2 linked regions of the Pyxidicoccus xibeiensis genome follow. The main gene of each other region encodes a partner of the protein of the gene in region 2 in a complex. Links are inferred from orthologs where the notes say so. Each region holds a gene or a part of one and is shown on either strand. Other genes may lie near its edges.

What was found.
Region 1: dnaX (region 2) and holB share a complex: the UniProt entries of both Bacillus subtilis proteins name them as parts of the DNA clamp loading complex. The link is inferred for Pyxidicoccus xibeiensis from one-to-one orthologs.

What each region holds. Positions count from the first base shown.
Region 1 is NZ_JAJVKV010000006.1:124,975-130,948, forward strand. Bases 1,641-4,628 are described here. They hold holB (DNA polymerase III subunit delta'), read right to left. Parts: upstream 3,658-4,628; coding sequence 2,623-3,657; downstream 1,641-2,622. Other genes in these bases: holA (DNA polymerase III subunit delta), read right to left, coding at 1,641-2,626; LXT23_RS27280 (mechanosensitive ion channel family protein), read left to right, coding at 3,741-4,628. In the rest of the region: LXT23_RS27260 (NRDE family protein), read left to right, coding at 1-736; LXT23_RS27265 (hypothetical protein), read right to left, coding at 757-1,215; more of holA, read right to left, coding at 1,310-1,640; more of LXT23_RS27280, read left to right, coding at 4,629-5,231; LXT23_RS27285 (MATE family efflux transporter), read left to right, coding at 5,383-5,974. UniProt on the Bacillus subtilis protein: DNA polymerase III is a complex, multichain enzyme responsible for most of the replicative synthesis in bacteria.
Region 2 is NZ_JAJVKV010000003.1:408,072-414,045, reverse strand. Bases 1,248-4,235 are described here. They hold dnaX (DNA polymerase III subunit gamma/tau), read right to left. Parts: upstream 3,354-4,235; coding sequence 2,142-3,353; downstream 1,248-2,141. Other genes in these bases: LXT23_RS14420 (phytoene desaturase family protein), read right to left, coding at 3,424-4,235; LXT23_RS14430 (DNA polymerase III subunit gamma/tau), read right to left, coding at 1,248-1,765. Outside these bases: recombination mediator RecR, read right to left, coding at 1-153; LXT23_RS14435 (YbaB/EbfC family nucleoid-associated protein), read right to left, coding at 160-477; more of LXT23_RS14430, read right to left, coding at 569-1,247; more of LXT23_RS14420, read right to left, coding at 4,236-4,962; LXT23_RS14415 (glycosyltransferase family 39 protein), read left to right, coding at 5,071-5,974. UniProt on the Bacillus subtilis protein: Part of the beta sliding clamp loading complex, which hydrolyzes ATP to load the beta clamp onto primed DNA to form the DNA replication pre-initiation complex.

The sequences.
Region 1 (5,974 bases), on a different replicon or contig from region 2:
CCGGGACGAGTTCTACGCCCGCCCCGCCACCGGTCCCCAGGTCCTCCTGGAGTCCCCTCGCGCCGTCGGGGGACGGGACGTGGAGCGTGGCGGCACGTGGATGGGTATAACCAACGAGGGAGTGTTCGTTGGACTGACAAACCAGCGCGGTGGGCGAAGCCAGGGCCCGGCCCCCCGCTCGCGGGGCGAGGTCGTGCTCAAGGCCCTGGCGGCGGGGAGCGTGGAGGCCATCGACCGCTACCTGGACACCCTCCCCGGCGACGAGTTCCTCCCCTTCAACCTCCTCTACGGGGACGCCCGGGTGCTGCGAGCGGCGTACGCCCGCCGGGGGAGCAGGCAGCTGAGACGGGAAGACGTCCCGCCCGGCATCCACGTGCTGCCCAACGACATGCTGAACGCGCCCGGGATACCCAAGGTGGAGCGGGCCCGGCTGCTGGCGGCGGAGGTGGCCCACCGGCCCTGGCCGGAGCTGGAGGCGGGGCTGAAGGCCCTGCTGGCCGACCCCACCCTGCCGGCACTGGAGCAACTGCCCCCGCTGGCAGACGGAGAGGACCTGCCGCGCGACTTCCTCCAGCGGCTCCAGGCGCTGTGCATCCACACGCCCCTGTATGGCACGCGCTCGTCCAGCATCGTCGCGCTCGCGCCCGGGCGCGTGGGCCACTACCTGGCCTCGGACGCGCCCCCCTGCGAGGGCCCGTGGCGCGACGTCACCGGACTGCTCGCGCCCACCGGCTGACAGCCCCGTCCGCCGGGCGCCTACGAGGTACGCGGGGCCGGCTCGCCCACCAGCACGCGGGCGCGCCCGTCCATGGACAGCGTCACCTCTTCCACCTTCGCGAAGCCCGAGGCCCGGGCCAGCTCGGCCAGGTGCCGCATCCACGGGTTGTAGGGCATCCCGTTGTCCGAGCAGCACGGCACCACGGCGAAGGGCAGCCCGTGCTTCGCGGCGTACTCGATGATGACGCGGGTGGCGCCGTCCGGGTGCATGCCCACCACCAGCTCCGCCTCGCACGGCTCGTCCAGCGTGAAGATGCGCTGGGCATAGGTGACGGGCAGGTGCTTGTGCCGCAAGTCGAACGTGGTGACGGCACGGCCGCGCTTCGTCAGCGCCTCATTGAGCCGCCCCTGCCCGCCCGCCACGTCGAAGACGCGAGGGGCCGCGAAGCGCGACACGAGGAAGTCCGCGAAGAGGTCGAAACGACGTTTGTCCGCCATACGCGCCTCCTCTACCCGAGCCCGGGCCTCCATGCACCCGGAAGCGCTCCGGGGTGGGCCGGACAGGCGGCCCCTCCCCCGTCCGGTCAGGGGCTCAGAGGCCCTTGCACACCGTGGTCAGCAGCCGCTCGATGACCAGCTTCCCGCTGGCCGAGGACTTGAGGGCCAGGTCCGCCTCCGCGCACGCCACCAGCGCGCCCAGCAGCTCCCGGCGCTCGTAGCCGGCGGCGGCCTTCATGCTGAAGGTGAGCGCCCAGGCATTGGGCATCTTCCGCTTGGTGCCCTTCAGCTCCGCCTCCAGCCGGGGCAGCACGCGCGCCTCCACGTCCTTCGCCGTGCGCGGCGGGGTGCCGCCCGCGTAGCGGTGCAGCCACTCGTGGCTCTCCAGCAGGCTTCTCACGATGGACGCCACCGCGCCCAGCAACTGCAGCGCGTGGGTGCCCTGCCCCATCGCGTCCTCCGCGTAGTGCAGCGCGCCCCGGAAGTCGCGCTTCTGCAGGGCCTCGGACAGCTCGAAGAACTCCTCCTCGCGGGCGTGGTGGACCAGCATCGCCACGTCCGTCTTTTCAATCGCGGGCCCCTCCGAGTAGGTGGCCAGCTTCTCCAGCTCCGACTGGAGCAGGCGGATGTTGCCGCCGATGCGCTCCTTGAGCTCGTCCAGCGCGCCGGGGCCCAGCCGCTTCTTGAAGGGCGCCAGGAACTCCTTCGCGATTTCGGAGAGGTCCAGGTCCTTGTGGCGCGCGGCCACCTTGCGCTCGACGACGTGCCCCTTGTCATGGGCCAGCTTCACCAGCGGATTCTTGGCGTCGACTTCAGAGGCCGCCATCACCAGCGCATGGCCGGGCGGCACACCCTTCTGGATGAGCTCCACCAGCGCGGAGGTGTCCCCTTCGGGCGCGGAGATGCGCTCCTCGCGGCAGAAGGCGGCGGCCTCCTTGAGGAAGGCGAGGTCCGCCTCCGCCAGGTCCACGTTGAGCTCGTCCTTCCACTGCTCCACGGACGGAGCGCCGGACTTGCCCGGGTCCAGCTGCTCCACGCCCCAGCCCGCGCGCGCCGCGAGCGCCAGCAGTCGCCGCGCGCCCTCCTTCCGCTTGCCCGCCTTCCACGCCTCGCGCGCCTTGCCCAGCGCGTCCCCCTTGCCCTTCTTGGGCGCGAGGAACTCCGGGTCCCTCACCAGGACCACCTTGCGCCCGGGGAACAGCGGCATCGTGGCCAGCTCCTGCGCCACCTCGCGCGGACTGCCCGCGTCCAGCACGGCCAGGTTGAGCCCCATGGCCGCGTCCGGCACCAGCAGCTTCACCAGCTCGTCCGCCCCCTTGCGGACCAGGAACTCCTCGCCCCACAGGAGGTAGAGCGGCGCCACCTTGCCCGCCTTCGCCTCCGCCAGCACGTCGTCGATATCGGCGCTCATCGCGCGGCCTCCGTGAGCATCTCGATGAGCATGCGCTCCAGTTGCAGCCGGGGCGCGCCGTTGCGGGCAATCGCCGCGCGCGTGCCCTCCAGCAGGGAGTGTCGCCGGTGCAGCGTGGCCTCGGAGGTGCGCGAGGCCACCTCGCGAGCCAGGTCCTTCATGTCCCGGTTGGCCAGCGAGTCCTCCAGCCCGGCCCGGGACAGCGCCACGTCGCGCGTCCACAGCACCAGCAGCTCCAGCGCGCCCTCCGCGTCCTCGCGCGAGCCGCCGTGCGCCTCCGCGAAGCGCAGCAGGGCCACCGCGTTCTCCCCCGTCAGCGCCTCGAAGGCGGTGATGACGTCCTTGCGCTGGGCGAGCGCGTCCACATCCAGCGCCAGCGCGCGGCCCAGGCTGCCACCGGCCATGACGGCCGCGAGCGCGGCGGTGCCCGCGTCCAGCTTGCGCTCCTGCTGCACGCGCTGGGCGACCAGCTCCGCCGGCAGCGGGCCGAAGTGCACCTTGCTGCACCGGCTGCGGATGGTGGGCAGCAGCTTGTCCATGGCGCTGGCCACCAGGATGAGCGTCGTCTCCGAGGGCGGCTCCTCCAGCGTCTTGAGGAAGGCGTTCTGCGCCTGCACGTTCATCGTCTGCGCGGAGACGATGATGGCCACCTTGCGCTTGGACTCCAGCCCGCGCAGGGCCAGCCGCTCCTGGAGGCCTCGAATCTGCTCCACGCGCAGCTCCCGGCTGGGCGTGCCCGTGAAGTCCGAGCGCCCCGCCAGCCCGCGCGACACCCGCTCCTCGTCCGGCATCACCCACGTCACGTCGGGGTGCAGGCCCTTGAGCACCCGCGTGCAGCTCGCGCAGGTACCGCAGCCCACGTCGGGCTGCTCCGGGCAGGTGAGCGCCTGCGCCAGCCCCCCCGCCGCAAGCTCCTTGCCCACACCCTCAGGCCCGGCGAAGAGATACGCATGGTGGACCGCGCCACCCCGAAGTGCCGCCTGGAGTGCATCAATCGCGCGCGGCTGTCCCAGCACTGATGCGAGCGTCATGAGGGGTGTATCCCCGCTCGCGCGGCACCCGTCAACAAGCTGCCTTGACCCCCATGGAAGCCACGGGGGACATTCGGGGGGTCTTGCTTCCCTTCCTCCAGAGCAATCTGTCCCTGGCCGTGGGCGCGTTGCTGGTGCTGGTGCTGCTGGCCGTGCGCACCGGTACGGGCGACAAGGACCTGAAGAGGGACCTGAACGGGGCCATCCGGCTGCTGGTCGCCTTCCTGGTGCTGCGGCTGACGGCCTGGGCGCTGCCGGAGGCGACGCCCCAGGCGCTGCTGACGACCGTCCGCGTCGGCTGGATGCTGACGGCCGCCTTCGGGCTCATCCGCACGGGCGTGGCCTTCGGGCTGAAGCTGATGCGGCTGCGGGCCGCGTCGGTGGCGCCGCCCAAGATTCTCCGGGACGTCATCGACTTCACGCTGTACACGCTGGCGGCCGTCCCCATCCTCAAGACGCAGCTCTCCCTGGACCTCACGGGCCTGGTGGCGACGTCCGCGGTGCTGTCGGTGGTGATGGGCCTGGCGCTCCAGGAGACGCTGGGCAACCTCTTCGCGGGGCTGTCGCTGCAGCTCGACAGGCCCTTCGAGGTCGGCGACTTCATCCGCATCGGCAGCCACTCCGGGCGGGTGGTGTACATCGGCTGGCGCTCCATCCGGCTGTCCACGTTCCGGCGCGAAATCATCACCCTGCCCAACAGCATGGTGGCCAAGGAGCTGGTGCAGAACTTCTCCCAGGACCAGGAGCCGGTGGGCGTGGACGTCGAAATCCGCCTGTCGCACGACGCGCCGCCCAACCAGGTGAAGACGGCGCTGCTCGAGGTCATGCGGGAGATTCCGCAGATTCTCGTGGAGCCGCCGCCCATGTCGCGCACGCTGGCGTACGACGAGTCCGCCATCCGCTACATGGTGCGCTTCTTCCTGGCGGACTACGGGCTGGCGGACGCGGTGAAGGAGGACCTGCACACCCGGCTCTGGTACCGGCTGCGGCGGGAGAACATCGAGATTCCGTACGCGCAGCGCACGGTGCACGTGCGGCAGCAGGTGGCGCGCACGGAGCTGTCCGAGGACACGGTGCGCGGCCTGCTGCGCGCGGTGGACGTCTTCCAGCCCCTGGGCACCGAGGACCTGGACCGGCTGCGCCAGGAGGTGCTGGTGCGGCGCTTCGGCAAGGGCGAGCGCATCATCCAGGAGGGCGACGAGGGCAGGACGTTCTACGTGCTCGCGTCCGGCGAGGTCAGCGTGCGCGCCGGCAAGGCCCAGGCGGAGGTGACGCGGCTGGGGCGCGGCGGCTTCTTCGGGGAGATGTCGCTGCTGACGGGCGAGCGGCGCTCGGCCACGGTGGTGGCGGTGGAGGACTCGCTGCTGCTGGAGGTGGACCGACCCACCTTCGCGCGCCTGTTCGAGCAGTACCCCGGGCTGGCGCGGCAGCTGTCCGCACTGCTCGCCCAGCGCAGGACGCAGCTTCGCGCCCTGGCCCAGGCCAGCGGCGGCGGCGCGGACGCCATCCCCGCCGAGGTGGGCCGCATCCTCGGAAGGCTGCGGCAGATTTTCGGACTCAGCGCCACGGAGTGACGGCGGAAAAGCCCCCCTGCTCCCGCCGCATCGTTGAGACTCCAATCAACCGGGAGTGCGCGAAGACACACCCGTGGAGCAGTGAGCAGGCGCCCGGGGTGACGCGGATTGTCACTCGACGCGCCGCCACCGGCATGCGAGACGCCGGTGCATGGAAGTCGCAGCACCGTCGCCCTCGCCGCACGACACACACGCGCAACCGCACCTGGGGCTGTTCCGGCTGACGTGGCCCATCTTCCTGGAGCTGCTGCTCTTCATGATGATGGGGACCGCGGACACGCTGATGCTCAGCGGCGTGTCGGATGACGCCGTCTCCGCGGTGGGCGTCGTCAACCAGTATGTCTTCATCTGCATCCTCATCATGGAGGTCATCGGCAACGGCGCGGCCATCGTCGTCGCCCAGTACCTCGGCGCCCGGCGCACGGAGGAGGCGGCGCGCATCGCCGCGCTCTCAATCACCCTGAACCTGGGCCTGGGCCTCGCCGTCAGCGCGGGCCTGCTGCTGTTCGGGGACCGCATCCTCGGCGGGATGAACCTCCAGGGCCCGGTGCTCGCGCACGCGCGCACGTACCTGCACGTCGTGGGCGGGTTCCTCTTCCTCCAGGCGCTCATCAACGTCTTCGCCAGCCTCATCCGCACGTATGGCTTTACCAAGGAGTCGATGTTCGTCTCCCTGGGGATGAACGTGCTGCACGTGGCCGGCAATGCCGTGCTCATCTTCGGCCACCTGGGCCTGCCGGCGC
Region 2 (5,974 bases):
CTCCTTCACCTCGCGGATGGCCTGGGACAGGTCCGAGGCGTACTCGCCCGGCGCCCGCAGGATATGGAATGCGAGGCGCTGCGCGGTCTTCTCGCCGATGCCTGGCAGCTTCGCGAGCTGGGCGACGAGTCGATTGAGCGGATCGGGGGTCATCCGGTATCAGGTAACGCCGGGGATCTTCACGCCGCCGGAGATTTTCGCGAGCTCGCGCTGCATGTGCTGACGGCTGCTCGTCAGGGCAGCATTCACGGCGGCGGTGATGAGGTCCTCGAGCATCGACGTGTCGTTCGGGTCGATGGCGGACTTGTCGATCTTGATGCTGCGGATCTCCTGGACGCCGTTGGCGACGACGGTGACACGGCCCTCGCCGGCCTTCGCCTCGACGGTCTCATCCGCCAGCTGCTGCTTCCGCTCTTCAATCTTCTCCGTCAGCTTGTTCGCCTGCCGGATGAAGTAGTTCAGGTCGACGCCAGGCATGTGCTTCCTCGGTACTCGTGGGAGCGGGCTCCGTGATTGGACCCGCCCGGGCGTGGAACGACGCGCACCCTACCGTTGCCGGCGCGCCTTGTCAGGCGCTGTCGTCCGGAGTGTCGGTCGGAGGGACGGCGGAGGGGCGCTCGGGCTCGTAGACCTGGATGTGCTCGATTTCGCCCCCCAGGAACTTGAGAACGGCCCGGACGGCGGGATGGGTCCGGACCTTGCTGTCCGTGCTCTTCTCGTGGGCGGCGCGGCTCTGGGCATCCTGCTCGGCGATGCTGAGCCCCATCCGGGTGTCATCCGCGGCGATGTCCTGGATGGTGAGCTTCACCGGGCGACCGAAGTGCTCGGCCAGGGCCTTGTCGACGGCGGCCTTGCCTCCGGGGGAGCTCACGGCCGTCTTGTGGAAGCCGGCCGTGGGCAGGAAGCCCAGGACGATTTCTCCTGCCCGCATGGAGACGAGGCGACCGTTCGCCAGCGCGGCACCGTGCCGGGGCGAGGCGCCCTTCACGGTCTCCACGGCGGCCCGCCACCGGTCGATGAGGGGCAGGTTGGGGTTGTCCCGGGCGCGGAGGCTCGGGGCCGGTGCCGCCACGGGCTCGGGCTCGGGGTCCGGCTCCGGGGCGAAGGTCGCGGGCGCGGGGGGCGTGAAGGGCTGGGGGCGCGCGGGGGCGGAGGGCGTCTGCGCCGGGGCCGCGGCCATGGGGCCCCGAGCGCCGGTGGCGTGCGCGCCGTGGGTGGGCGCGGGCATGAGGGCCTGGGCGCCGATGGCGTGCGCGCCGTTGGTGGGCGCGGGCATGGCGGCGAGCGGCGCGGGGCCGTCGATGGGCGCGGCGTCGGGGATGCACTCTCCGGAGGCGCAGCCCTCGGGCGAGTTCTCCTCGGGATAGAAGCGCGCGTCCTCATCTTCGTACGGCGGTGGCTCGGGCGGAGCGGACGGTGGCTCCGGCCGGCGCACGTTGGTGACGCGCACGGAGGGCGCGGGCTCGGTGGTGCGGGAGAGCGGGGTGGCCCCGACGGGCACTGGCGCGGGCGGCTGGGCGCCGCCTCCGTTGCGCAGGAAGGAGAGCGGGCGGGCCGCGGACGGAGGCAGTCCGTCCATCACCGGGCCGGAAGGAGTGATGCTCTCGGCGGAGTAGGCGGGGCCACCTGATGGCGACGGTGCTGCCATCGCATGGCCGGCGGCGCCGCCTCCGTTGCGGAGGAACGAGAGCGGCCGGGCCGCGGAAGGCGGCAGGTCGTCGAAGACCGGGCCCGACGGCATGGGGGGCGTGGCCTGAGTCGCCATGACGGGGCGAGGCGGCTCGACGGGGTAGAGCGGTGCGGACGGGCGCGACGGCTCCGGATGCCGAAGGGGCTCTGCCGCGCGCATCGACTCCACAGGGTACGGAGCACCCGAGTCGCGTGAATGTGCCGCCGTGCGCATGGCCTCGGCGGGGCGTGGCGCCTCCGGGGCGCGAGCTGGCTCCGCGTGGCGCACGAGCTCGGCGACGCGAGGTGCCTCCTCGTGAAGCATGGGCTCGGCCGCGCGCGGTGCCTCCGCGTGGCGGACAGGCTCCGCCGGAGAGGGCGGCGCGGACTGTGCCACGGGCGCGGGCGCACCCCGAGCGTCCCACGGACGCGGGGCGGGAGTGGAGACAGGAGCGGCTGAGTCGTGCCGTGACTCAGGCGCGAAAGTTCGCGGAGCTGGAGCGACCTCCTGGCGCTCCAGCGGTGTTCTTGGCGGAACCGTCCTGGGACAGCCCGGCCGCGAGCCGGTCCACGCGGGCCAGCAGCTCCGGAATCGAGCCACCCGGCGACAGCTGGATGGCCTTCAGCAGCGCCATCTCCAGCGCGAGCCTCGGCTGGGCCGCGCGCGACACGTCCCAGATGCAGCCATGCACCACGTCGAACAGGCGGGTGAGCTGCGCGACCTCCGCCTCCTTCGCCAGCGCGATGAGCGCCTTCTGCTCGGACTCGGCCAGCTCGCCCGGGGCCTCGTTCAGCGTCTTGGTGACGAAGAGGTGCCGCAGCTGCAGGGCCAGCTCCTCCGCCAGCCGCTTCAGGTCCAGCCCGCGGTTGAAGACCTCCTCCACGCGCTCCAGCACGCGCTTCGCGTCCTTGCGCACCAGCGCCTCGGCGAAGTCCTGCACCATCGTGCGGTCGATGGCACCCAGCGCCTCGGCCACCTCTTCATCCGTGGGGTTGGCGCCGCACGACGCGAGAATCTGGTCCAGCAGGCTCAGCGCGTCGCGCATGCCGCCCTCGGACTGGCGCACCACCAGCGACAGGGAGCGGTCCGAGATGCCCGCGCCCTCCGCCTTGCAGATCTCCTGGAGCCGCTGGAGCATCCGCGCCGCCGGAATCCGCCGGAAGTTGTGGCGCTGGCACCGCGAGAGAATCGTGTCCGGGAGCTTGTGCGCCTCGGTGGTCGCGAAGATGAACTTCACGTGCCCGGGCGGCTCCTCCAGCGTCTTGAGCAGCGCGTTGAACGCCGCCCCCGACAGCATGTGGACCTCGTCGATGATGTAGATCTTGTGCCGGTCCCGCTGCGGCAGGTACTTCGCGTTCTCGCGAATCTCGCGGACGTTCTCCACGCCGTTGTTGGAGGCACCGTCGATCTCCGCCACGTCCACGCTGGTGCCCGCGGCGATTTCCGTGCAGGCCTTGCACTCGCCGCACGGGTTCGCCGTGGGGCCCTTCTCACAGTTGAGGGCCTTGGCGAGCAGGCGGGCGGCCGTCGTCTTGCCCACCCCACGAGGACCACAGAACAGGTACGCGTGAGCGACCCGGTCCATCTTGATGGCGTTCGCGACGGTCCGGACCACGTGCTCCTGGCCGGTCATGTCATCGAACTTCTGCGGACGCCATTTACGCGCGAGGACGAGGTAGCTCATGGGGTTGGTCATCTAAACACGACGGCGTGAATGATCCATCTCGTTGCCTGCCCACCAGGTGGGATTGCACTCACCGTCCCAGCGCCTGTAGCACCACGTTGGCCGCGTTGTGTCCGGCCGCGCCGATGACGCTGCCCGCGGGGTGGCACCCGGCACTACAGAAGTAGAGCCCCTGCACCGGCGTCTCGTAGGGCAGCCGGTCCGAGAAGCCCAGCTTGTTGTCCACATGATGGATGTGGCCCCCCGTGATTCCGAAGTGGCTCTCGATTTTCGGGGGCGTGAGCGCGAAGTACTCCTGCACCTTGTCGCTGGTGCCGGGCGCGAAGCGGTCGCAGATGGACAGGAGGTGCTTCACGTAGCGCGCCTCCTCCTGCTCCCACGTGGTGCCCTTCAGCGCGTACGGCACCCACTCCACGAAGAGGGCGGAGTTGTGGTGGCCCTCCGCGTCGCGCAGCGACGGGTCCACCGTGGTGTGGATGTACCACTCGATGGAGGGGAACTCCGACAGCCGGCCCTCCTGCGTGTCCCGGTACCCGCGCGCCAGCGCGCCGAGCACGTCGTCCTCTTCGGGCAGCAGGTGGATGGTGGGCCCCAACTGGCCGCGGTTCTCCGGGAGGCAGGTGAAGGTGGGCAGCTCCTTCAGGCACAGGTTCACCTTCAGCGTGGTGCCCCCCACGGCCATGGCGTTCACCTTCGTCCGGTAGTCCGCGGGCAGCGCGTCCTGCTCCAGCAGCTTCAGCGTGCGGAACGGGTCCCCGTTGGACACCACCACGGAGGCCTTCATCTCCTCGCCGTTGGCCAGCACCACGCCCTTCACCACGCCCCGGTCCACGCGCACGGACGCCACCTTCGCGCCGGTGCGGATGGTGGCGCCGTACTTGCGCGCCACGTTGGCGATGGACTGGGTGACGGTGCCCATGCCTCCGCCGACAATCATCCACGTGCCGCCGCTGCCGGGCAGCCGGCACATGTTGTGGACGAGCAGGTTCATGCCCGTGCCCGGCGTGTCGTAGCCGCCGTCCAGGCCGGAGAAGGCGTCCGTCACCGCGTACATCGCCTTCACCAGGTCGGACTTGAAGCCGAAGCGCTCCAGGTACTCGCGCGCCGTACCGCGGCACAGCCGGACGAAGGCGTCGCGCAGGGCAGGGCGGATGTAGCGCTCGGCGGACTCCTCCAGGGACAAGGGCGGCTTGAGCCACGCGGGGGCGATGTCGTCGCGCAGCGCCGCCAGCTCCGCGTTCATCGCCACGTGCGCGTCGTAGTCCTGCTGGGAGAAGAACTCGAGGAACTGGCGCTTCAGCTCGCGCTCGTCCGAGCCGAACAGGAGGTAGCGCTTGCCGGTGGTGGGCAGGAAATAGTGCGGGTCCCTGCGCTTGAGGGGCAGGTCCAGCTCCAGCTCGCGCAAGAGCTCCGGCGGCATCAGGCCCAGCAGGTACGCGCCGGTGGACACGCCCAGCCTGGGCGCGGTGCGGAACGGGTACTCCGTCCGGCACGCGCCGCCAATCACGTCCTTCTCCTCCAGGACGGTGACGGAGAGTCCGCGGCGCGCGAGCAGCGCCGCTGTCACGAGTCCGTTGTGGCCCGCGCCCACCACGATGACGTCTGGCATGTCTGGTCTCCTCACAGGGTTGGTCGTTCCTAGTCGAGTGGGGGGCGAACGGACAAACGTCACGTACCTTGCACCCGGGCCCGGGGGCGGGGAGAGTCGGCCACGACCGTGTCCGTGCCCGCGCCCCAGCCTCCGGCTCCCAACGTTCCCGATTCAACGTCCGAGCCGACCCCGGACCTCCCCAGCCCCGCCCCAGGCCATGGCCAGCGCTGGCACGTCCTCCTGCTGTCGGGGGTGGCGCTGCTGCCGGCCGTCATCGCCGTGCTGCAGCTCGGCCGCATCCACCCGGACGAGGTGTACCAGGCGCTGGAGCCGGCCTTCTGGCGCGTCCACGGCTATGGCGTGCTGGCCTGGGAGTGGAAGGATGGCATCCGCAACTGGGCGCTGCCCGGGGTGCTGGCCGGCTTCCTGAAGCTGGCGGACCTGCTCGGCATCACCCACCCCCAGGGCTACCGCGCGGTGGTGGCGATTCCCCAGGCCCTGCTGCACGGGTGGAGCGTCTGGGCCGCGTACCGCTTCGCCGAGCGCCGCGCGGGCCCCACGGGCGGGTGGCTGGCCGCCCTCCTGGTGGGCCTCTACGGGCCGGTGCTCGTCTTCGCCGGCCGCACGCTGGGCGAGTCCTTCTCCGCCTCGTTCCTGGTGGTGGCCATGGAGGCGCTCGACAGGCGCGAGCGCCCCGCGCGCGCGGGCCTGGTCGGCGGCATGGCGCTGGGCCTGGCCGTGGTGGTCCGCTACCCCTCCGCCATCTTCGTTCTCGCCGCCCTGGCGTGGCTTGCGGGCACGCGGCGCTGGCGGCTGCTGGCCTTCACCTGCGTGGGGGGGCTGGGCGTGGCCGCGGGCCTGGGCGTCCTCGACTGGACCACCTGGGGCTCGCCCTTCCACTCGTTCTTCGCCTACGCGCGCTTCAACGTCTTCTCCGGCGAGGCCGCGGCCCGCTTCGGCTCCGCGTCCGCCGACTTCTACGTGGCACCGCTCCTCTGGGCCGTGCCCGCATGGGCCTGGGGCGGCGCGC